Regions from separate parts of the Roseisolibacter agri genome, predicted to be linked through region 2. Evidence: riboswitches for the same ligand, from Rfam matches in the RefSeq annotation. Region 2 holds a riboswitch; the other holds the start of a gene.

Region 1 (11,557 bases), on a different contig from region 2:
GCCTGCGCGCTGGACGCGCCGAAGAACGGCCTGCGCGTCGAGCGCGCCGATCCGCCGCGCGAGATCATCGAGGCGATCGAGCGCATCTCGCGCGCGACCAACCTCGACGTCGGCGGGATCGAGTTCCTGGTCGACGACCGCGACGGGCAGTGGTACGTGTACGACATCAACGCGCTGTCGAACTTCGTGGCGGACGCGGTGAACGTCGTCGGCTTCGATCCGTTCGTGAAGCTGGTCGACTACCTCGAGGCGCGGCTGGCCGGCGCGGCCGAGCCGGCGGAGGTCGCGGCATGAGGTACGGCTACTGGATGCCCGTCTTCGGCGGCTGGCTGCGCAACGTCGAGGACGAGGGCATGCAGGCGAGCTGGGACTACGTGAAGCGCCTCGCGCAGCGCTCCGAGCAGCTCGGCTACGACCTGTCGCTGGTCGCGGAGCTGTTCCTCAACGACATCAAGGGGATCGAGGCCGACTCGCTGGAGGCGTGGACCGCCGCCGCGGCGCTGGCCGCGGTCACGCAGCGGCTGGAGCTGATGGTCGCGGTGCGGCCGACCTTCCACCCGCCGGCGATCCTCGCCAAGCAGGCGGCGACGCTGGACCAGATCAGCGGCGGGCGCCTGTCGCTGAACGTCGTCAGCAGCTGGTGGAAGGACGAGGCGCGCCGCTACGGCGTGCAGTTCGACGAGCACGACGACCGCTACGCGCGCACGAGCGAGTGGCTGGACGTCCTCGACGGCGCGTGGCGCGAGAACGGCTTCTCGTACGGCGGCAAGTACTACCGCGCCGAGGAGACCGTGCTGTCGCCCAAGCCGCTCGCGCTGCCTGGGCGCCCGCGGCCCACGCTGTACGCGGGCGGCGAGAGCGAGGCGGCGAAGTCGCTCATCGCGGCCAAGTGCGACGCGTACGTGATGCACGGCGATCCGGTGGACGTCATCGCCGCGCGCGTGGCCGACCTCCGCGCGCGCCGCGAGGCGCTCGGCCTGCCGCCGCTCAAGTTCGGGATGGCGGCGTACGCGATCGTGCGCGGCACCGAGACCGAGGCGAAGCGCGAGCTGGCGCGCATCACGACCGTGCGCCCCGACTCGCCGGGCTTCGCCAACTTCGGCGACTGGACGACGAACACGCAGCTGGAGCGCCCGCTGGCGCTGCAGGACTACTCGGTCTCCAACCGCGGCCTGCGCGCGGGCTTCGTGGGCACGGCGGAGCAGGTGGCCGACCGCGTGCGCGCCTACCAGGCGGTGGGCGTGGACCTGCTGCTGCTGCAGAGCAGCCCGCAGCTGGAGGAGATGGAGCGGTTCGCGGCGGAGGTGATGCCGCTCGTGGGCTCCGACGTGCGGGCGGCCGCCTGAACCAAAAGGGCTGCGGACTGCGGCCTGCGGATCGGACCTCGGGACGCCCCGTCGTTCAAATCCGCAGCCCGCAGTCCGCAGCTCTTGACGCGAGGAGCCATCCCGGCGAGAGTCCGAGCACAACCGAAGTCGTGGTGATTTGCCGCCTATTGCCGCCACGCTAAACAACGAGCTAAAACGCGAGCGCCCGGCGGCCACGTGTATCTGCGTGCCCGCCGGGCGCTCCTGTTTGCGAGGAATCCATGTCCGACGGCGCCCCGAAGCGTCTGCTGCACCCCGAGACGCTCGCCATCCGCACGCAGGCCCCGCGCACGCCCGAGCGCGAGCACTCGGTGCCGCTCTTCCTGACGTCGAGCTTCACGTTCGACAGCGCCGAGCAGGCGCGCGCGCTGTTCATGGACGAGATCCCGGGCAACATCTACTCCCGGTACTCGAACCCGAACACCGACGAGTTCGTGCGCAAGATCGCGCAGCTCGAGGGCGCGGAGGACGGCCTCGCGTTCGCCAGCGGGATGGCGGCGGTGTTCGCGTCGCTGGCCGCGCTGCTGCGCGCCGGCGACCACGTGATCGCGTCGCGCGCGCTGTTCGGCTCCACGCACCAGCTGCTGACACAGCTCCTGCCGCGCTGGGGCATCACGGCGACCTACGTCGATCCCGCCGCGCCGGCCGAGGCGTGGGAGGCCGCCGTCACGCCGACGACGAAGCTGGTGTTCGTCGAGACGCCGTCGAACCCGGGGCTCGACCTCGTGGACCTCGAGTGGCTCGGCGGCTTCTGTCGCGCGCGCGGGCTGACGTTCGTCGTCGACAACTGCTTCACGACGCCGATCCTCCAGCAGCCGGTGCGCTTCGGCGCGGACCTCGTCGTCCACTCGGCCACGAAGTTCATCGACGGGCAGGGGCGCACGCTCGGCGGCGTCGCGGTGGGCTCGGCGCGGCTGATCGCGGAGCTGCGCTGGTTCGCGCGGCACACGGGGCCCGCGCTCGCGCCGTTCAACGCGTGGGTGCTGTCGAAGAGCGTCGAGACGCTGGCGCTGCGCATGGAGCGGCACTGCGCGAACGCGCTCGCGCTGGCGACGCACTTCGACGGGCACGCCGAGCTGGAGTCGGTGCGCTACCCGTTCCTGCCCAGCCATCCGCAGCACGACCTGGCGCGCCGGCAGATGTCCGCGGGCGGCGGAATCGTGGTGCTGGTGGTGCAGGGTGGGCTGGAGCGCGCGCGCCGCTTCCTGGACGCGCTGCAGCTGCTCACGCACAGCCCCAACCTCGGCGACACGCGCACGATCGTCACGCACCCCACGTCGACGACGCACTCGAAGCTGAGCGAGGCGGAGCGGCAGGCGCTGAGCATCGTGCCGGGGCTGGTGCGCATCTCGGTCGGGCTGGAGCACGTGGACGACGTCATCGCCGACATCGAGCAGGCGCTCGCCGCCTCGGCCGCGCCGGCGCTTCGGGAGTCGCGGGTCGAGGCGCGGATCGAAGTCGGCGCCTGAGCCGAGCGTCGTCGCGCCGAGCCCCTCTGGCTTGTGGGGGATTCGGATGCTCCGGATCTGAACGGATCATGCGGATCGCTCCGTGGAGCACGACGCTCCCTGCGCCGGCGTGGAGCGGTCCAGAGCATCCGCTCTGATCCGAAGCATCCGTATCCTCTCCAATGGGCCAGTGGCCCTGGCGCGAGGGTGGGCGGTTTACCTTTGGGGGAAACACCAGCCCCACGTGTCATGCGCCGCACCCTCTGCAAGTCCAAGATCCACCGCGCCACCCTCACCGGCGCGGACCTGCACTACGAGGGCAGCCTCACCGTCGACCGCGACCTCATGGACGCCGCCGACATGCTCGCCTTCGAGAAGGTGCAGGTCGTCAACGTCAACACCGGCGCGCGGCTGGAGACGTACGTCATCGAGGGTGAGCGCGGCAGCGGCACGATCCAGCTCAACGGCGCGGCCGCGCGGCTCGGCATGCCGGGCGACCTCGTGATCGTCATCAGCTACGGCGAGTACGAGGACCACGAGCTGAAGGACTTCGCGCCGAAGATCGTCTTCGTCGACGCGAAGAACCGTCGATGCGCACCGCACGACGGGAAGGAGCTGGAAGAGGGGCGGCACGAGGCGTGACCACGCCCGACGCGTCGGACGACGCCCGCCACGCGCGGCTGGCCGAGAGCTGGGAGGCCAACGCCGACGCGTGGACGAGCGCGGTGCGGGAGGGCGCGATCGCCAGTCGCCGCGCGGGGACCGATGCGGCCATCGTCGCCGCGTGCGCCGCGGCCGTGCCCACGCTCGCCGGCGCCGCGGTGCTCGACGTCGGCTGCGGCGAGGGGTGGCTGGCGCGCGCGCTCGCGGCGAAGGGCGCACGGGTGCTCGGCGTGGACGCGAGCGCGCCGCTGATCGAACGGGCGCGTGCCGCGCAGCCGCCGGCCGATGCACCGGCGCCCGCCTACGCGGTCGCGAGCTACGAGGCGATGGCCGCCGACCTGGCGCTCGCGCGGGGCCCGTTCGACGTGATCGCGGTCAACTTCGCCCTGCTCGGCGATCCCGTAGCGCCGGCGCTGGCCGCGTGCGCGGCGCGGCTCGCGCCCGGCGGGCGCGTCGTCGTGCAGACCGTGCATCCGTGGGTCGCGGCCGGCGACGGTCCATACGAGCCCGGATGGCGCGAGGAGACGTTCGCCGCGTTCGCCGTGCCGTTCCCGAGCACGATGCCGTGGTACTTCCGCACGATGGCCGGCTGGCTCGACGCGCTGCGCGATGCCGGCCTGCGGCTGGAGCGCGTGCACGAGCCGCTGCACCCCGAGACGCGCCGGCCGTTGTCGCTCGTGCTGGCGGCCGGCCGCGACTGACCGTTCGGAAGGCGTTCGCGCACGGTCCGTGTGACTGGCGCGCGCGCGGGGAGGTCCGCACGTTCGGCGCATCCGCGTGCGCATGCCTCTGCGTCCAGCTGCGCGGACGCGCGTCGGTCGTCCGTCCTCTCTCCCCGTCGACCCATGTCTCTCCGCCCGGAGCTCCGGGTGGCTGCGCTGGTGGCGCTCGCCGTCCCCGCGGCCGCTCGCGCGCAGCTCACCATCACCGGCCGCGTCACCGACGATGGTGGCCGTCCCGTCGCCGGCGCCCAGGTGGGCGTGCCCGGCACCGCCATCGGCGTGCTCGCCGGCGACGACGGCTCCTATCGCCTGGTCGTGCGCGACCCGCGCGGGCCGACCGCGCTCCTCGTCCGCTACGTCGGCTATCGCCCCGGCCGCGCCACCATCGCGCAGACGTCCGGCACCGCGACGCAGGACTTCGCCCTCGTGCGCGACGTGCTGCAGCTGTCGCAGATCGTCACCACCGGCACGCGCACCGAGACCGAGCGCGCGCAGCTCGGCGCGACGCTCGCCACCGTGCAGGGCGAGCAGCTGGCCAGCGCGGCCACGCCGCAGCTCGACGTCGCGCTCTCGGGCAAGGTCGCCGGCGCGCTCGTGCAGCAGAACTCGGGCACGCCCGGCGGCGGCACGAGCGTGCGCATCCGCGGCCTCTCGACCATCAGCCGCAGCGCGGAGCCGCTCTACATCGTCGACGGCGTGATCGTCGACAACTCGTCGCGGCAGCTCGTGGACCTCGGCGGCTACACGACGAACCGCCTCGCGGACCTCGACCCGAACGACATCGAGCGCGTCGAGATCGTGAAGGGCGCCGCCGCGGCCGCGCTCTACGGCTCGCGCGCCAACGACGGCGTGGTGCAGATCTTCACCAAGCGCGGGCGCTCCGGCGCGCTGCGCACGACGTTCCGCCAGACGTACGGCACCGACGAGGTCGAGCACTTCGTCGACGTGAACCGGGCGCCGGTGAACCTCGCCGGCCAGCCGGTGACGCGCTACGACTACCAGAACGACATCTTCCGCACCGCGCGCTCGTACAACACCTCGCTCAACCTCTCGGGCGGCGACGACCGCACGCAGTTCTACCTCGCCGGCTCGCTGCAGGACCAGCAGGGCGTCATCCGCGCCACCGACTACCGGCGCCAGAACGTGCGCCTGAACCTCGACCGGCAGCTCAACCCCTGGCTCAAGCTCAACACGAGCACGAGCTACATCACGAGCAACTCGGACCTCACGCCCAACGGCGGCATCGTCGCGCAGTACGGCGTGCTCACGAACTTCCTGTTCATGAGCAACGACCGGAACCTCTATCCCGACGCGGTCACCGGTCAGTACCCGCTCGGCCAGTCGGCGGCGAACCCGCTGGACGTGATCGCCAACTGGAAGGCGCCGCAGGCGGTGAACCGCTACGTGGGCGGGCTGCAGCTGCAGGCGACGCCGCGCAGCGACGTCACGGTGGACTACCGCTTCGGCTACGACGCCTACACCGAGAACGCGTCGATCTTCATCCCGCGCGGCACCACCGCGATCGCGTTCCCGACGGGCGTCGCCACCGACGCGAACAACCGCGCGCGGCTGCTGAACTCCGACCTCGACGTGAGCTGGCGCGCGCGCCCCGCGACGTGGCTGCAGGTGACGCCGAGCGTGGGCATGAACTGGCAGCAGCAGCGCTTCGACGTGCTCGTGAGCCGCGCCGAGGACCTGGTGCCGTCCACCGGGACGCTGCAGGGGAGCCGGCAGTTCGCCACGCAGGCCCGCGACGACCGCCGCACGCTCGGCTTCTACGGGCAGGCGCAGGTGGGCGTGAGCGAGCTGCTGTTCGTGACCGCCGCGCTGCGCTCCGACGCCTCCAGCGCGTTCGGCGCCGACGAGCGCACGCAGTACTTCCCCAAGCTCGGCGCGTCGTTCGACGTGTCGGGGACGCAGTGGTGGAAGGACCTCGCGGGCAGCGCGGTGAGCCGCCTGCGCCTGCGCGCCGCCTTCGGCTACTCGGGCGGCCAGCCGGCCGAGAGCTTCGCGCGCTTCTCCAACTACGTCTTCGAGCCCGCCGGCACCGTGTCCGGCATCGCCAACAGCACGACGCTCGGCAACGAGGGGCTGAAGCCGGAGCGGCAGCAGGAGCTGGAGCTCGGCGCCGACGTGGAGCTGCTGCGCGGCCGCCTGGGCGTCGAGGCGACGTGGTTCGACAAGACGACGTCGGACCTGATCCTGCCGCGCGCGGTGCGTCCGTCCACCGGCTTCCAGGACCAGCTCGCGAACGTCGGCGAGCTGCGGAACCGCGGTCTGGAGCTGCTCGTGCGCACGGTGAACCTCGACGGGCCGCGCCTCGGCTGGAACACGAGCCTGACGCTGACGACGAGCGATCCGGAGGTGACGCGGCTGTCGACCGGCGGCGCGTTCTTCATCCCGGGCAGCTTCAACATCATCCGCGTCGCGACCGAGCCTGGCGACGGGAGCGCGCCGGGCCACTTCTTCGGCACGACGTACGTGCGCAACGCCGAGGGGCAGATCCTCGACGCGGCGGGCCGGCCGATCGAGGACGCGAGCGGCCGCATCGTCGGCATCCCGGCGATCGGGCCGCGCCAGGTGATCGGCAACCCGAACCCGAAGGCGTTCTTCTCGCTCGCCAACGACTTCACGGTCGGGAAGCGCCTCACGTTCCGCGCGCAGCTGGACGGCGTGCGCGGCGTGGACGTGTTCAACTTCGACCGCCGCCTGCTGGAGACGCCCGCGTTCGGCTCGGGCGCCGAGTACGCGCGCGAGCTGACGGGCGAGGTGCCGCGCGGCTACTTCGCGGCGCGGCGCGGCATCTTCGAGGAGTACGTCGAGAAGGGCGACTTCGTGAAGCTGCGCGAGCTGTCGGTGAGCTACACGCTGGGCGCGGGGCTGCTGCGCCGCGTGGGCGCGCGCAGCGCGCAGGGCGCGACGCTGACGCTGGCCGGCCGCAACCTGAAGACGTGGACCGACTACACCGGGTGGGACCCGGAGACGAACGCCGGCGCGCAGAGCACGCTCGTGCGCGGCTTCGCCTTCGCCACCACGCCCATCCCGCGCAACGTGACGGCCGCCGTCACGGTGAACTTCTGAGGCGCCCCGCCATGACGACGCACATCAGGACGCACATCAGATCTCTCGCCGCGGCCGCGCTGGCGCTCCTGCTCGCCGGCTGCGCGCTCGACGTCACGAATCCCAACGCGGCGCCCGAGCAGGTGGCCGTCACGACGCCCGCCGGCGTGCGCGCGATCGCCGTCGGGATGCAGGGCCGCTACGGCAACGCGCTCGAGCACGCGGTGTGGGTGCCCGGCCTGGTGGCCGGCGAGCTGGGGACGCTCACCAACTCGCAGTCGCAGCACCGCGAGTTCCAGCGCTTCCCCAACGCGGCGCTCAACACGCCGCGCATCGAGTCCACGAACCTCGACCTGCTAGCCTTCTGGTCGCGGCAGTACGCCACCATCCGCGCGGCCGACGACGTGCTCGCCGGGCTGGCGCAGGTCGCGCTGACGCCGGGCACGGAGTCGGGCATGACCGCGCTGGCCAAGACGCTGAAGGCGGCGAGCCTCGGTACACTCGCCGAGGCGTGGCAGCAGGTGATCCTCGAGCCGTCGCAGGAGACGCCGACGTTCGCGGACCGCACCGCGACGCTGGCGCGCGTGCTGGAGCTGCTGGCGAGCGCGCGCGCGGACCTCGCCGCGCAGGCGCCGTCGACGGAGTTCACGAGCACGATCCTGATGCCGGGGATCGACCTGCCGAACACGATCCGCGCGTTCCAGGCGCGCTGGGCGCTGGCGGCGGGGCAGTACGAGCAGGCGCTGACGTTCGCCAACGAGGTGCCGGCGACGGCGACCTCGGAGTACCGCTACTCGACGGTGGACGCGAACCCCATCTGGGGCGCCATCACGTCGAACCGCTACTTCGGCGCGGTGCAGACGCTGCGCACGGGCGCGGAGGCGGGCGACGCGCGCGTCACGCGCCTCTTCGGCGCCACGCCGATCGACTCGCTCGGCGGCACGCGCACGCTGGGGGTGCTGATCTACCGCACGTCGGCCGACGCGTACCCGCTGTTCACGCAGGACGAGCTGTCGCTGATCCGCGCGGAGGCGCACGCGCGGCAGGGGCGGCTGCCGCAGGCGATCACGGAGCTGAACCGCGTGCGCACCGCGGCCGGCCTCGCGGCGCGCACGGCCGGGGACCTCGCGACGCAGCAGGCGGTGCTCGACGAGATCCTGCGGCAGCGCCGGCTGTCGCTCTTCCTCAGCGGGCTCGCGTGGGCGGACCTGCGCCGCTTCGGCCGCACGGCGGACGCGCGCGTGGCGTGGCTGCCCTATCCGGAGCAGGAGCGGGCGTCGAACCCGAACACGCCGGCGAATCCCTGACGGCGCCGCGGACTGCGGGCTGCGGACTGCGGATCTCGAACCCGTGACCCGTTGGTGCTCCCTTCAGGGGTCATCCCGAGCGCAGCGAGGGATCCATGGTGCGTGACGCGTGGCATGCAGCGGCGCACCGGTTCCTGAACGACGAACGGCGTTGGCAAGGATGAAGATCTGAACAAATCTGATAACGACGGATGGCTCCGAGTGGGTGCGAGATCGGTCGCACTCCACCGGAGCCATCCGTCGTTATCAGATCTTCTCGGACTTTCATCCCTAGCTGCAGTTGCCGCTTGGGTCTGGCGCGCCGGAGCGTCCCGGGCTCAGGATCCGCAGCCCGCAGTCCGCAGCCTCACTGAATGATCTGCTCCCCCAGCCGCACCGTGTACGTCTGCCGCCCGCCGGTGCGGCGGATCACCTGCACGCGCACGGTGCCGCCCGGGCCGACCGCGCGCAGCACGCGCCGCATGTCGCCGCTCTGCTCGATGGCGGTGTCGTTGATGCGCGTGATGATGTCGCCCGGGCGCAGGCCCACGCGGAACGCGTCCGTGTCCTCGTCCATCTGGTAGATCAGCACCCCTTCGCGCACGGGAAGGCCGAGCTGCTGCGCGAGCGGCGGCGTGACGTCCACCGGCACCACGCCGAGCACCGCGCGGCGCACGCGGCCGGTCGCGATGAGCTGCTCGGCGATGTTGCGCGCGAGGTTGATCGGGATCGCGAAGCCGAGCCCCGTCGCACTGGGGATGATCGCGGTGTTGATGCCGATCACGCGCCCCTGCGAGTCGAGCAGCGGCCCGCCCGAGTTGCCCGGGTTGATGGCGGCGTCGGTCTGGATGAGCGCCTCGAGCGTCGCGCCGCGGATCGAGCGGTTGAGCGCCGACACGATGCCCGTGGTCACCGAGCGCTCGTAGCCGAGCGGGTTGCCGATGGCGACCGCGATCTGGCCGGGCACCAGCCGGTCGGAGTCGCCCACGGGCACCACCGGCGCGTCGTTCGCGGGAATGCGCACCACCGCGACGTCCACCGTCGGGTCGCGGCCGAGCACCTGGCCCGTGAGGCGGCGGCCGTCGGCGAGCGTGATGGTGACGCTGCGCGCCTCGCCGACGACGTGCGCGTTGGTGAGCACGATGCCGTCGCGGCGGATGACGACGCCCGACCCCGAGCCGCCCGGGCGCTCGACCATCACGACGCCCGGCGACGCCTGCTCGGCGACGCGGATGATCGTGCGCTCCGACTCCATCACCGGCTGCGTGGCGGCGGCCGCTGCACCACCGAGCTGCAGCGCCGCGGCGCGCGCCGTCGTGTCCGGGCCGCGCCACGCGCTCGCGAGCCGGTCCCCGCCGGTCACGCCGATGCCGATTCCCACGCCCAGCGCCACGGCGAGCGCGAGCCCTCCGACGATCCCACGCATACTTTCATCCTCCGTTCGTCACGCGGTTCTCCTGCCTGGCAGGCGGGCAGGAAGCATGCGCGGGCGGCTCTGGACGGGCTGCGTGCTGCGTGCTGCGTGAGGGCCTCCGGACGCGTCGTCGCGCCGCGGAGATGGTGCCTGTTGGGGAGGATACGGATGCTCCGGATCTGAACGGATCCTTCGGATCGCTCCGCGTGGCGGCGACGTCCCGTGCGCCGGTGCGGAGGAGATCCGTCTGATCCTTCTCATCCGTTCGATCCGTATCCTCCCGAGTAGTTCGTGCAGGCCGGATGCGAGAACGGACGCCGAGGGCACGGCGCCCTCGCGGAGCACGCAGCACGCCGCTAGCGGTTCAGTCGCAGCACCAGCTTCTCGCCACCGACGACCGCCTCCGCCTCCGCGACCAGCGCGTCGAGGTCGTCGGCGCGGCTGATGAAGCGGCCCGACAGCGCGTCGGCGTCGCCGCGGGCGAGGCGCACCACCAGCGCGGCCGCCTCGTCGGGGGACGCGTCCTGCCCGGCGTCGAACGTCTGACGGTACCAGGGGAGCCAGGTGCGCCCCGCCTCCGACTCCAGCAGCGTCTCCGTCATCGCCGTGCGCACCGTGCCCGGCTCCAGCGCGAACAGCTGCACGCCGTGCGGACGCGCCTCGGCCGCGGCGATCTCGGTGAAGCGCGTGAGCGCCCCCTTGCTGGTCGAGTACGCCGACGCGAACGGCACCGCCACGTTCCCGGCGCGGCTGGACACGTTCACGATGCGGCCGTGCCCGCGCGGCACCATGCGCCGCAGCGCGGCCCGCGTGCCCAGAAAGGCGCCGAGGAGGTTCACCTCGAAGACGCGCCACCAGCGCTCGGGATCGGCCTCCCAGATCGGGCCGGGCACCGCGCCGTCGCCCGCGTTGTTCACCAGCAGGTCGAGCGGCCCGAGCGCCGACTCGGCCGCCTCGACGGCGCGCTCGACGGCGTCGGCATCCGTGACGTCGGCGGGAATGGCGACCGCCGTCGCGCCGTCCCCCTGGAGGGCGGCGGCCACGGCCTCGATCTCCGCGTGCGACCGCGCGACCAGCGCGACGCGGGCGCCGGCGCGCGCGAGGTGGGTCGCCATCGCCCGGCCCAGGCCACGGCCCGCGCCGGTGACGAGCGCGGTCCGACCGGTCAGGTTTCCGTCAACGCGCGAGGGCACGGTCGCGGCGGCGGTGTCCGCGGCCCGGGTCGTGAGGTCTACGGTAGCGTCGGGCTGCTGCGACACGGCGGGGCAGGCGCGGGAAGCTCGGAATCGGCGGGTCGCCGACGGGCGCGAAACATGGGCGCCTGCACGGGGTCACTGCACCATTGTGCGCCCGTGGGACGCATGGTACGGTAGCGGCATCGGGACTCAAGGAGGGCCCGGTGGGTCTGCATCTCATCGAATCGGGGCGGCACCGGTTGTGGCTGGCCGCCCCCACGCTCTGGAGCGCGGCGGCCCACGCCACGCTCGTGGTGTCGCTCGTCGCCACCGCGCCCTCGTCGGACGGCACCGGACCGTTCGGGGAGACGAAGGAGGTCGTCTTCTTCCTGCCGCTGCTCCCCAAGGCCCCGCCGGCCGAG
Region 2 (11,557 bases):
AGCAGGTGATGATGAACCTCGCCGTCAACGCGCGCGACGCGATGCCGACGGGCGGCACGCTCAGCATCGCGACCGAGCGGCGGCGCGCCAGCGCGCCTGGCGTCGAGGAGGCGGAGCCGCGCAGCTGGGCGGTGCTGACGGTGCGCGACACGGGCGTCGGCATGGACACCGCCACGCGCGAGCGCATCTTCGAGCCGTTCTTCACCACCAAGACGCCCGTGCACGGCGCGTCCGCGGCGTCCGGCACGGGGCTCGGCCTCGCGACGGCGTTCAGCATCGTCGACGAGGGCGGCGGCTTCATCGCCGTCGACAGCGCGCCGGGCGCGGGCGCGCGCTTCGAGGTGCACCTGCGCCTCGTCGAGGACGAGGTGGCGCCGTCGCCGGTGACGCGCGCGGACCTGCCGGACGTCGAGCCGGTCGTGGCGCCGGTCGTGGCGCCGGTCGTGGCGCCGGTCGTGGCGCCGGTCGCCACCAACGGCGGGCCGCCCGCGCCGTACGCCGGCCCGCGCGCCGACGCGCCGCGGCGTGCGCCCGCGCGCACCGGTCCCGTCGCGCCCGTGGCACCACCGGCGCCGCGTCCGCCCGCCGTTTCCGGGGATCTGGCCGCGCAATAGAATTGCGGACATGAGCCGCCCGCGCCGCGTCCGTCGCACTCTCCTCGCGGTCGTCGCCGCGCTCGCGCTGCTGCCCGCCGCGCCGGCGCGCGCGTGGGACGACGTCGGCCACATGACCGTGGCGTCGATCGCGTGGCGGCGGCTGTCGCCCGCGGCGCGCGCCCGCGCGGTGGCGCTCCTGCGCGCGGCGCCCAGCGATGCGGGGCTGGCGCAGCTCCGCCCGAACAGCGGCGGGCCCGAGGCGCGCGACCGCGCGCTCTTCGTGCGCGCGGCGACGTGGCCCGACGTCGTGAAGAACCGCCGCGACATGGCGCGCGTGCGCCGCTACAGCCGCTCGCACTGGCACTACGACGACCACTACTGGCGCACCGACGCGGCGGGCCGTCCGGTCGCGGTCCCCGAGCTGCAGGCGCAGCCCGAGAACGCGGCCGAGCGGATCGTGGCGCTCACCGCGGCGCTGCGCGACGCGCGCCGGTCGGATGCCGAGCGCGCGATCGACCTCGCGTGGGTGCTCCATCTCGTGGGCGACATCCACCAGCCGCTGCACGCGAGCTCGCGCGTCACGGACCGCTCGCCCGAGGGCGACCGCGGCGGCAACGACGTGCGCATCGGGAGCACGAACCTGCACGCGCTGTGGGACAACGCGCTCGACCGCTCGCCGGGCCGGCAGCCGGGGCGCCGCGGCGGCCGCCCGCAGGGCGAGGACGCGAAGCTCGCGCGCGCCGACGAGTGGGCCTCGCGCCTGCCCGGCTCGTATCCGGACGCGCGCTGGGCGGCGTGGATCGCCGACACGGTGCCGGAGCGCTGGGCCGTCGAGAGCCTGATCCTCGCGCAGCGCGACGTGTATCCGGGCGTCGTGGACAGCATGCCGCTCACGCCGGACTACCAGGCGCAGGTGCGCCGCGTGTCGGACCCGCAGGTGACGCTCGCAGGCTACCGGCTGGCGGCGCTGCTGGAGCGTGTGCTGGTCTCCAGGTGAGCACCAGGTGAGCATCAGGTGACGCGCCGCGCCGCGCGCGGGTAGCACGGGCATGCGACACACCCTCACCTCCGTCCTGGGCGCGCTCGCGCTGGGCGCGCTCGCCGCCTGCGGCGACGGCGACGCGCTGACGCCCACCGACAGCGCCGGCGCCGACGTGGACCGCGGCGGCGGCATCTGGGCCGGCAACGTCGCCGTGGAGTCCGCCCCCGGTGCGGTCGTCCTCGGCAACAACACGACGCGGCCCGTGGGCTACGCGGTCTATGGCCGCGAGTGGGTCGCGGCCGCGCTCTGGGGACCGTGCGTGCAGCGCACCGGCTGCCCCACGCTCGCGGTGGCGGAGCGGAAGACGGTCCGCGCGTCGGAGATCCCGGGCATCGACGCGACCCGCCGCGAGGTCGTCGTGTACTGGTGGCACCTCGTCGACGACCGCAACGGGGGCCTCAAGCCGGACAGCATCCGGAGCGTCGTCGCGCGCGTCGGGAACTGAGTCGGCGGCGTGCTCGCGCCGGACCCGAACTGCATTGGACAGGATTACAACGGATTCGACGGACAAGAGCCGGATTACGCTCCCCGTGGCGCAAGGGACGTCGCACCACACGGGAGGTAATCCGGCTCTGGTCCGTTCAATCCGTCTAATCCTGTCTAATGCAGTTCGCCGTTTGGGTCCGGCGCAGCGTCAGCCCTTCCGCGCCGCCGCGACGAGCGCCTCCAGCCGCTGGATCGGCACCGCGCCCACCTCGCGCCCCGCCTCGCGCCCGCCCACGAACACGGCGAGCGTCGGGATGCTGCGGATGCCGAAGCGCTGGCTGACGTTCGGCGCGCGGTCCGTGTCGACCTTCGCCACCAGCACGCTCCCCGCGCTGCGCTTCGCGTACGCGTCCAGCTGCGGCGCCATCGCGCGGCAGGGGCCGCACCAGTCGGCGTAGAAGTCCACCAGCACCGGCACCGGGCTGTCCGCCATCACCCGATCGAAGTCCGCGTCGCCCACCGGCACCGGATGGTCGAGCGCCAGCGGCGCCTGGCACTTCGCGCAGCGCGGGCCGTCCGCGATCCGCGACAGGTCCACGCGGTTGAGGGTGCGGCACTGCGCGCAGGGAATGGTGGCCTTGGTGGCGCTCGAGGCGGCGGTCGGGGCGGTCATGACGGGCTCCGGTGGAGACGGGCGACGGTGGAGCGATCACCGTACCACGACGTGCGCCGCGGCGCGACCGGCGTTAGCGTGGGGCCCATGCGCCCCGCCCCCGCCCGCCCGCTCGCGCTCGCCGCGACGTGCGCTCTGCTCGCCGCCTGCGAGCGCCCCGACGCGCGGGCCGACGCGCCGCCGGCCGCCGCGGCTGCTGCCCCGGTCACCGCCACCGCGGCCTTCGACCCCGCGGCCTGGCGGCCCCCCACGGACGCCGAGATCCCCGCGGACTCGCTCGGGGCCAGCATCCGGCGCGGATGGGCGCTCGTGCGCGACACGCCCGACAGCCTCCCGCACTACGCCCCGGGCCGCATCGCCTGCACCAACTGCCACCTCGACGGCGGACGCGCGCCCGGCACCGCGCCCATGGCCGGCGCGTTCGCGCGCTACCCCAAGTACCTCGCACGCAGCGGCACCGTGATCGGCCTCGCCGACCGCGTGAACTACTGCTTCACCCGCTCGCTCGCCGGGCGCCGCCTGCCGCACGAGAGCCGCGAGATGGAGGACATCGTCGCCTACCTCGCCTTCCTCTCGCGCGGCGTCCCCGTGGGCGCCGGCCATCTCCTTCCGGGCGCCGACGGCCAGCCGAAGATCCCCGGCGGCGACGCGCTCGCCCGGTCACTCCCCGGCGACTCGGCCCGCGGCGCGGCCGTGTACGCCGAGCGGTGCGTGGCCTGCCACGGCGCCGACGGCGCGGGGCGCGTCTACGAGAACGGCGGCCGCGTCCCGGCGCTCTGGGGCCCGCGGTCGTACGCGGTCGGCGCGTCGATGGCCCGCCAGGAGCGCGCCGCCGCCTTCATCTGGCACAACATGCCGCTCGGCCAGCCGCGCTCGCTGACCCCCGAGCAGGCGTACGACGTCGCCGCCTACGTCAACGCGCACCCGCGCCCCGACTCGCCCGGCAAGGCCGACGACTGGTCGAACGGCGGCGCGCCCGCCGACGTCCCGTACGCGCTGCGCTCGGGGCACGCGGGCTTCCGCCCGCCGCCGCTCCTCCCGCGCACGGGCGCCGACGCCATCGTGCCCGTGCCACCGCGCGCACCCGCCGCGCGGCGCTGACCGTCCGATGGCGTGGGCGCCTAGTGCGTGTGCGCAAACGTCACGGCATGAGGGAGACCCGTCATCGCTCCGCGGTGCTCCGGGCGCGGCGAGAGGCCGCGCGGCGCCGGCGACGGGTCGCGACGCCAGCGACGGCCGCCAGACCCGTAGCCAGGAGCGCCCAGGTGCCGGGCTCGGGCACGACGGCCGAGGCCACGAGCACGAGTGAGGCGTTGTCCACGACGATCCCGCTCTGGCCGAACCGGTCCGCACCCGCGGGGGTGAAGTCTTCGACGCCGAAACGCACCACCGTGCTCGGACCCGTCGCCGTGAACGCGCGCGTCACGACGCAGGGCGTGAGCACGAGACAGTCGAAGGTGGTGCGCTGCTCGCCGGCCTCGAGGAAGAAGACGAACGGCGCCCCCGGCGCCTTCGTCCCGGTGGTGATCGAGGCGAGGTAGCTCGCGCCGGGCAGGGTTGCGGCCGTCTGCGACAGCGACGCCACACCAGGCCCCGTACCCGGCGTGCCGAACAGGGCACATGTCACACCGAGCGGGCAGCCGGTCGTGGCCGCGACGATATAGCCCGGCGATGCGAAGACCGTGTACCCGGCGAGGCCGCTGTCGAAGCCGCCGTTGACCAGCAGGTTGGGCCCAGTCTGCCCGACGACGGGACGCGGAAGGAGGGCGACGGCGAGGGCGGCGGCTGCTGCGAGGTGGCGGACACGCACGAGTACCTCCGGATGCGGAGTGAGCCTGCCAAAGGCCGAGGCGATGCCCGCCGCAAGAACTACGCGTGCGAAGCGCGGGGAGCGTTGGGGGCGCCGAGCGCTCTCCCGGGAGCGGCGCGGGATCGACCGAGGTCCGAGCGCCGGGCGCAGCACCGAGCACCGAGCAGGCGCCACCTGGCGCACACGCCCTAGCCGCCGGCGGCCAGCGCGCGCGAGGCGGGGAAGCCGACCGACTGGCGCACCCGCCACGCCTGCGCGAGGTGCCGCTGCTGGTGCGCGAGCAGCATCTCGAAGGCCTCGCCCAGCCGCAGCGTCAGCACCCGCGACAGCGGCGACTCGATGCGCAGCGCGCGCAGGTCGGTGCCGTGCGCATCCTCGATCAGCGCGCGCAGCTCGCGTTGCTGCGCCAGCAGCCGCGGGCACGCGTCCAGCCGGCCCGGCGGCGGCACGAACGGCCCGCGCGCCCGCACCGCACGCCCGTGCGGCCCCGCCGCCCGCACGAACAGCCGCCCGAACCAGGTCGGCGCCCAGCGCGCGTCGTCCAGCGCAGCGTCGCGCGTCGCGGTCGCCAGCACGGCGCGGATCCGCGGATGATAGACGACGCCCGTCGCGATCAGGTGCTCCAGGCAGTCGGCCACGCTCCACCGCTCCGGGCTCGGGCGCCATAGCAGCCGCGCCGCGTCGAGGTCGGCCACCACGCGCACCGCCTCGGCCGCGTTGGCGTCGGCCAGCGCGGCCAGTCGGGCCAGGTGCTCGCGGTTGGTGGACGGCGGGGACACGGGCGCACGATCGACGGTCGCACCGCCGCGCGCCAGGGGCCGCCGGCGTCCGCCGGTGCGGCGCGCGTCAGAACGCGACCATCACGAACTCCGGCGCCACGTCCAGGTAGACCTGCCCCACGGTCTCCAGGCGCGCCTCGCCGAGGAAGCCGTGGTGCCGCACCGTCTGCGCGTCGCGCAGGCAGCGCTCCAGCCGGCTCCCCGCGTAGATCCCGGCCGTGCCGCCCATGCGGTGCATGAGGTCCGTCACCCGCGCCGCGGTCTGCACGGCGTGCGTGCCGGCGAGCATCAGGTCGGCCCTGTGGCGGAGCGTGGCGGGCTCGCCGGCGAGCGCGCGCCGCCACGCGGTCGCCAGCGCGTCGTGGAAGAGTAGCCGCGCCGCGCGCCACTGCGCCTCGCCGTCGGCCAGCGCGGCCTGCACGGTGGCGCGATGCCGCAGCGTCCGCGACGCGCCGAGCGGCGTCTTGCGGTGCGCGAGCTCGGCCAGCGCGTCGAGGGCGCCGCGCGCGATCGCGAGCGCGACGGGCACGATGAACACGCTCACCGACGTCGGCGCCGGCAGGCGGTACAGCGGCCCGTCGAACGGCGCGCGGAGGGCGACCTCCGGCGACAGCACGTAGCTGCGCGCCGTGGGCACGAAGACGTCCTCGGCCGACACGTGGGCGCTGTCCGTCCCGCGCATGCCGAGCGAGTGCCAGGTGTCGGGGATCTGGACCTCGCGCGTGCGCATCACGAGCGCGACGACCTGCGGCCCGTCGGCGGTCATGCGCGGCTGCTCGCCGTCGAACACGACGCCGGTCATCATCACCCACGGCGCGTCGTGGATGCCGCTCGCGAGCGGGCCGCGCCCCGTGAGCCGGTAGCCGCCGGGCACCGCGACGGCGCGGTGCGGCGGGCTGAACGACGCCGCCAGCACGAGGTCGGGCCCGTCCGCGAACAGCTCGGTCACGCCGGCGTCGGAGAAGCGCGACGTCCACCACGCGCCGGTGTTGCCGGCCTGCAGCGCCCACGCGGCCGCGCTGTCGTAGCCGGCGAGGATCTCCGCGGCGTGCGCGACGCTCACGGGGTCCGCCTCGAGCCCGCCGAGCGCGCGCGGCGTGAACAGGCGGAAGAGCCCCGCGTCGCGCAGCGCGTCGAGCACGGGGCGCGCGAGGCGCCGGTCGCGCTCCGCGTCGTCGGCGTGCGCGCGCACGATCTCCTCGATGGAGCGCGCGCGCGCGAGCAGCGACTCGTCGACCGCGGGGGGCGCGTCGAGGGCGGCGGTGTAGGCGGACGGCGCGCCCGCCGCCGTCGGCTGCTGGGAGGTCGTCATGGCGGATCCTCCGTGCGGGATGTCGGCATGTCACGCGCGAAGCCCCCACGTTCGGGCGCGCCGTGCGGCGAGACAAGCTGAGCGTCCGCGCACCGGACCCCTCCCGCTGTTGGGGGGATGCGGATGCTCCGGATCGGAACGGATCATTTGGATCGCTCCGCGTGGCGGCGACGTCCGATGCGCCAGTGCGGAGCGATCCGAATGATCCGTCGTGATCCGAAGCATCCGCATTCCTCCAAAGAGAAAAGAGGTCCGGCGCGCCGCCGCTTGACGCGGGCCGCCGGAAGCGGATATGCTCCGACCACAATCGAAACCGTGGTGATTTGCCGCCTATTGCCGCCACGTTAAACAAGGAGCTAAAACGCGAGCGCCCGGCGGCCACTCTGTGATCGCCGGGCTCTGTCGTTGCGGGACCAGCCACGGGACTCTCCCGGGTCCCGTGCGTCTCGCCCGGCGGCGTCTCGCGGGCCGTGCGCCCGCCGCACCGACAGACGCCATGACGACCCCCGCCCGCCGCACCCTCCCGCGCGATCCCGCCGCGCTCCCGCCGCGCGTGCGCGCCACGCACCTCCACGAGACCTTCGCGCTCGAGTGCGGCGCCGTCCTCGAGGACGTGCGGCAGGCCTTCGTGCTCGACGGCACCGTCAACGCCGCGCGCGACAACGTCATCCTCGTCCTCCACGCCCTCACGGGGTCGGCCGAGGCGGCGCACCCGGAGCACGGGTGGTGGCGGGAGGTGATCGGGCCGGGCCGCGCCATCGACACGACGCGGTTCGCCGTCCTCGCCCCGAACCTCCTCGGCTCCTGCTACGGCACGACGGGCCCCGCCACGGACTGGCGCGTCGTGCCGGGCACCTGGGACGGCGACGGCTTCCCGCCCGTGACGACGCGCGACATGGCGCGCCTCGCGGGCCGCCTGCTCGACGCGCTGCACGTCCGCGAGCTGGCCGCCGTCGTCGGCGGGTCGCTGGGCGGGATGGTCGCGCAGGAATGGCTGCTGCTGCACCCCGGCCGCGCGCGCGCCGCGGTCGTGCTGGCCGCCCCCGACGCCCACACGGCCCAGGCCATCGCCTGGAACCACACCCAGCGCGAGGCGCTCCGGCTGGGCGCCACGGCCGGCGATCCGGACGCGGGGATCGCCCTCGCCCGCGCGATCGCCATGCTCAGCTTCCGCACCGAGGCCTCCCTCGGCGACCGCTTCGGCCGCGCCCCGGCGGAGGATGGCGACGGGTCGCCCTTCGCGGTGCAGCGCTGGCTGGAGCACCACGGCGCGGCGCTCGCCGCCCGCTTCGACGCGGCGACCTACCGCACGCTGCTGGACGCGATGGACGCGCACGACGTGGCCCGCGGCCGTGGCGACCGCGACGCCGTCCTCGCGCGGCTGGGGGCCGCCACCGACCGCCTGTTCGCCGTCGGCGTGCCGGGGGACCTGCTCTACTCCGACGCCGTGGTCGAGGCGTGGGGGCGCGCGGCCGGCGCCGCCCTGCGCACCATCCGCTCCCCGCACGGCCACGACGCCTTCCTCCTGGAGCCCGCGCAGGTGGGCGCGGTGCTGCGCGACGCGCTGGACCAGCCGGCGCGGGTTGTGTCGTTCCACCCATGCCCGCCGGCGCCCGCGGCCGTATCCTCCATCCCGATCGCCCGTCGCCGCCCGTCGCTGCGCGCCGTCGTCTAGGAGCGTGTCGCGCGCGCCGGCGGCCCGCCCCGTCGCCCCGCCACCGCTCAGGACCGCTCCGGCCATGAAGCGCATACTCGTCGTCGAGGACAACGCCGATCTCGCCGGCGGCCTGCAACGCAACCTGGAGCACGAGGGGCACCGCGTCTCCGTCGCCGGCACCGCCGACGCCGCGCTCGCGCTCGCGCTGCGCGACGCGCCCGACCTCGTGGTGCTCGATCTGGGCCTCCCCGACCGCGACGGCTACCACGTGCTGGAGCAGCTGCGCGAGCGCGGCTGCCAAAGCCCCGTGCTGATCCTCAGCGCGCGCGGGCTCGAGTCCGACAAGGTGCGCGGCTTCCGCCTGGGCGCCGACGACTACGTCACCAAGCCGTTCGGCGTCGTCGAGCTGATGGCGCGCATCGGCGCGCACCTGCGCCGCGCGTCGGCGGCGGAGAAGCCGGCCGGCGACGGCACGCTGAGCGACGACGCGCTGCGCGACCGCTTCGCGCTCACCGACCGCGAGATCCAGGTCGCGCGCCTGCTCGCCCTCGGCGCCTCCAACGCGGAGATCGGCGAGGCGCTCGGCATCGCGGCGATGACGGCCCGCAACCACACCGAGCGCGTGCTGCTGAAGCTCGGCGCCTCGACGCGCGCGCGCGTGGGCGCGATGCTGCGCGGCCAGGTGCCCTGGTCTGCCGTATGAGGGCCGCGTGACCGCCTGGTGGCGCGCGCTGCGCGCGCGCGGCTGGCGCTCGCTCGTCGTCACGGGCGCGCTGTTCGGCACGATGCTCATCTCCGTGGCCGGCGCGTGGGCCGTGCGCGAGGCGTGGATCGAGCACCAGCACTCCGTCGAGACGGCGCTCGACGAGTACGCGCGCTACGCGGCGCGCGCGTTCGCGGAGCAGGTGACCGAGTCCGGGATCCTGCTGCGCTCGCAGGTCAACGCGGTGACGAGCCTCCCCGCCGACGTCCACCCGCTGACGCTCGCCGAGTACGCGGCGGCGGCGGGCGCGGTGCTCGACGGGCGGCTGGGGAAGGAGCGCGATCCGGGGCGCGGCTACTTCCGCCTCGACCTGCGCACCGGCCGGTACGAGGCCCTGGGCGCGGCCGCGGACATCCCGCGCATGCGCGACACGCTGCCGCACCTCGCGCGCGACCACGCGAAGCGGCACGACACGTACTACGCCGTCGTCTTCTCGAACGTGCGCGCGCCGGGGAACGTCATCACGGTGACGACCGCGTCGCAGCGCAACCGCGACGGGTCGCAGGTGGCGGTGTTCGGCTACCTGACGTCGCGCAGCGTGCTCGTACGCACGCTGCCCGGCACCGTGCCGCGCCGCGCGTCGATGCTGCTGCCGCCGTCGCAGGTCGGCACGCGCTGGGTCTACGGCGCCGACACGATCCCCGACACGCTGGTCGCGCTGCAGCGCATCGACGAGGACGGCACGGAGGTGTTCCACACGCCGCAGCGCTACACGTCGGACGCGCGCGGCGAGTTCGTGTTCCGCGGGCTCACGAGCACCAAGACGGTCGCGACGCTGCACCCCGACCTGGTGCGCGAGCTGCGCGCGGAGTACCTGCACCCCGAGCGCCAGCGGCTGCAGCTGGTGCTGCCCGTGCTCGCGCTGCTGCTCGCCGGCGCGGGCACGCTGCACCTGAGACGCGAGCGCGAGCTGCAGCAGGCGCGGCGCGACTTCGTGGCCAGCGTGTCGCACGAGCTGCGCACGCCGCTGGCGCAGATCCGCATGTTCAGCGAGACGCTGCAGCTGCGCCGCGAGCGCGACGACGAGGAGCGCATGCGCTGGCTCGGCGTCATCGGCCGCGAGGCGCGCCGCCTGGGCGACCTGGTCGAGAACATCCTCCTCTTCTCGCACATCGACGCCGCGCGCGTGCGCCTGGAGCCCGAGCGCACCGACATCGGCGAGCTGGTGGAGGAGGTGGTCGAGGCCTACGTGCCGGTGGCCGAGCAGCGGCAGATGCGCCTCGTGGCGGACGCGCCGTCGCGCATCTACGCGCTCGTGGACCCGCGCGCGCTGCGGCAGGTGGTCGTGAACCTGCTCGACAACGCGCTCAAGTACGGGCCGTCGGGCCAGACGGTGTCGCTCGAGGTCGAGCGGTGCACGCTCCCCGAGGGGCCGTGCGTGCGGCTGTTCGTGAGCGACCAGGGGCCGGGCGTGCCGCGCGCCGACCGCGCGCGGCTCTGGCAGCCGTTCGTGCGGCTGGGCGGCGCGGGCCACAACGCGGGCGGCAGCGGCATCGGGTTGAGCGTGGTGCGCAGCCTGGTCGAGCAGCACGGCGGCACGGTGGCCGTCGAGGACGCGCCCGGCGGCGGCGCGCGCTTCGTCGTCGTGATCCCGCTCGGCGCCGGCATGCCCACGCCCGCGACGACGGCCGAGATGCGCGCGGCCGTGGCGCCGAACCGCGCAGCGGAGCAGACGCACGTCCCGTCGTGACGGCGCGCGTCACGCCGGCGGCGGGTTCATGTCGTACACCAGCTGCTTGTCGAGCACCGTCGACTCGGTGCCGCCCGACAGCAGCACGCCCGGGCGGTCGTGGTGGCCGCGGAAGCCGCTCTGCGCGTCGCGGAGGTAGTGCGCGACCTCGTGCGCGAGCGTGACGGCGAACCGGTCCGCGCCGTCCGTCACCGGGATCTGCGAGTCGTCCACGACGACCGCCGCGCCCTCCTCGTAGAACATCGTACCCGCGACCTCGCTCTTCTGGCTCTTCCAGCCGTTGCCGAGGAAGAAGACCGTGAGGTCCGCCGACGGATGCTTCTTCCCGACGATGTGGCGCAGGAAGGCCTCGTCGTCGATCGGATGACCCAGATGCTGGTCCACGCGCGCCCAGTCGGCGTCGACCACGTCGAAGGTGACGTTGAGCTGCGGGCCGTAGACCCAGTTCAGCATGTTCGACAGCCGCCGGCGGTCGTACGGCGTCCAGCGCGACAGCGTGATCATCGCGCCCGATGCGTCGCGGTGCTGCACGAAGCGGAACGCGACGGTGACCATCTTCTGCGGCACCACTGCCACGTGCAGCTCGGCCGTCACGCCGCGGCGCGTGGCCCGGATGCGCGACTGCGAGCGCACCTTCCCGCGCACGGACAGCAGGTGCGCCAGTCCGCCGTAGGTCGCCGCCGCGTGCATCGCCCCCGCGAAGCCGCGCGCGGACTCCTCGGCCACGAGCCCCCAGGCCATGAACTGGTCCTGCAGCACGTGCGCGTAGCGCGAGTAGTCCGTGCGCGTCACCGCGCGCACGTCCAGCT

Evidence for each region. A riboswitch is a leader RNA that binds a small molecule or an ion and turns the genes downstream of it on or off. The one in region 2 is predicted to bind S-adenosylmethionine.
Region 1: linked by a shared signal. The riboswitch ahead of rosag_RS15645 (trans-sulfuration enzyme family protein) and the one ahead of rosag_RS06265 (homoserine O-acetyltransferase family protein) in region 2 are both predicted to bind S-adenosylmethionine.

The regions. Positions count from the first base shown of each region.
Region 1 is NZ_BRXS01000005.1:12,999-24,555, forward strand. It holds gene rosag_RS15635 (ATP-grasp domain-containing protein) at 1-294, shown strand, start outside; gene rosag_RS15640 (LLM class flavin-dependent oxidoreductase) at 291-1,346, shown strand; SAM riboswitch at 1,468-1,543, shown strand; gene rosag_RS15645 (trans-sulfuration enzyme family protein) at 1,589-2,836, shown strand; gene panD (aspartate 1-decarboxylase) at 3,065-3,457, shown strand; gene rosag_RS15655 (class I SAM-dependent methyltransferase) at 3,454-4,179, shown strand; gene rosag_RS15660 (TonB-dependent receptor plug domain-containing protein) at 4,324-7,281, shown strand; gene rosag_RS15665 (RagB/SusD family nutrient uptake outer membrane protein) at 7,293-8,567, shown strand; gene rosag_RS15670 (S1C family serine protease) at 8,914-9,972, opposite strand; gene rosag_RS15675 (SDR family NAD(P)-dependent oxidoreductase) at 10,317-11,153, opposite strand; gene rosag_RS15680 (energy transducer TonB) at 11,360-11,557, shown strand, end outside.
Region 2 is NZ_BRXS01000002.1:295,070-306,626, forward strand. It holds gene rosag_RS06225 (ATP-binding protein) at 1-614, shown strand, start outside; gene rosag_RS06230 (S1/P1 nuclease) at 625-1,593, shown strand; gene rosag_RS06235 (hypothetical protein) at 1,646-2,083, shown strand; gene trxA (thioredoxin) at 2,273-2,737, opposite strand; gene rosag_RS06245 (c-type cytochrome) at 2,825-3,838, shown strand; gene rosag_RS06250 (PEP-CTERM sorting domain-containing protein) at 3,900-4,547, opposite strand; gene rosag_RS06255 (DinB family protein) at 4,736-5,326, opposite strand; gene rosag_RS06260 (acyl-CoA dehydrogenase family protein) at 5,394-6,638, opposite strand; SAM riboswitch at 6,944-7,019, shown strand; gene rosag_RS06265 (homoserine O-acetyltransferase family protein) at 7,135-8,313, shown strand; gene rosag_RS06270 (response regulator) at 8,378-8,998, shown strand; gene rosag_RS06275 (sensor histidine kinase) at 9,006-10,748, shown strand; gene rosag_RS06280 (hypothetical protein) at 10,758-11,557, opposite strand, start outside.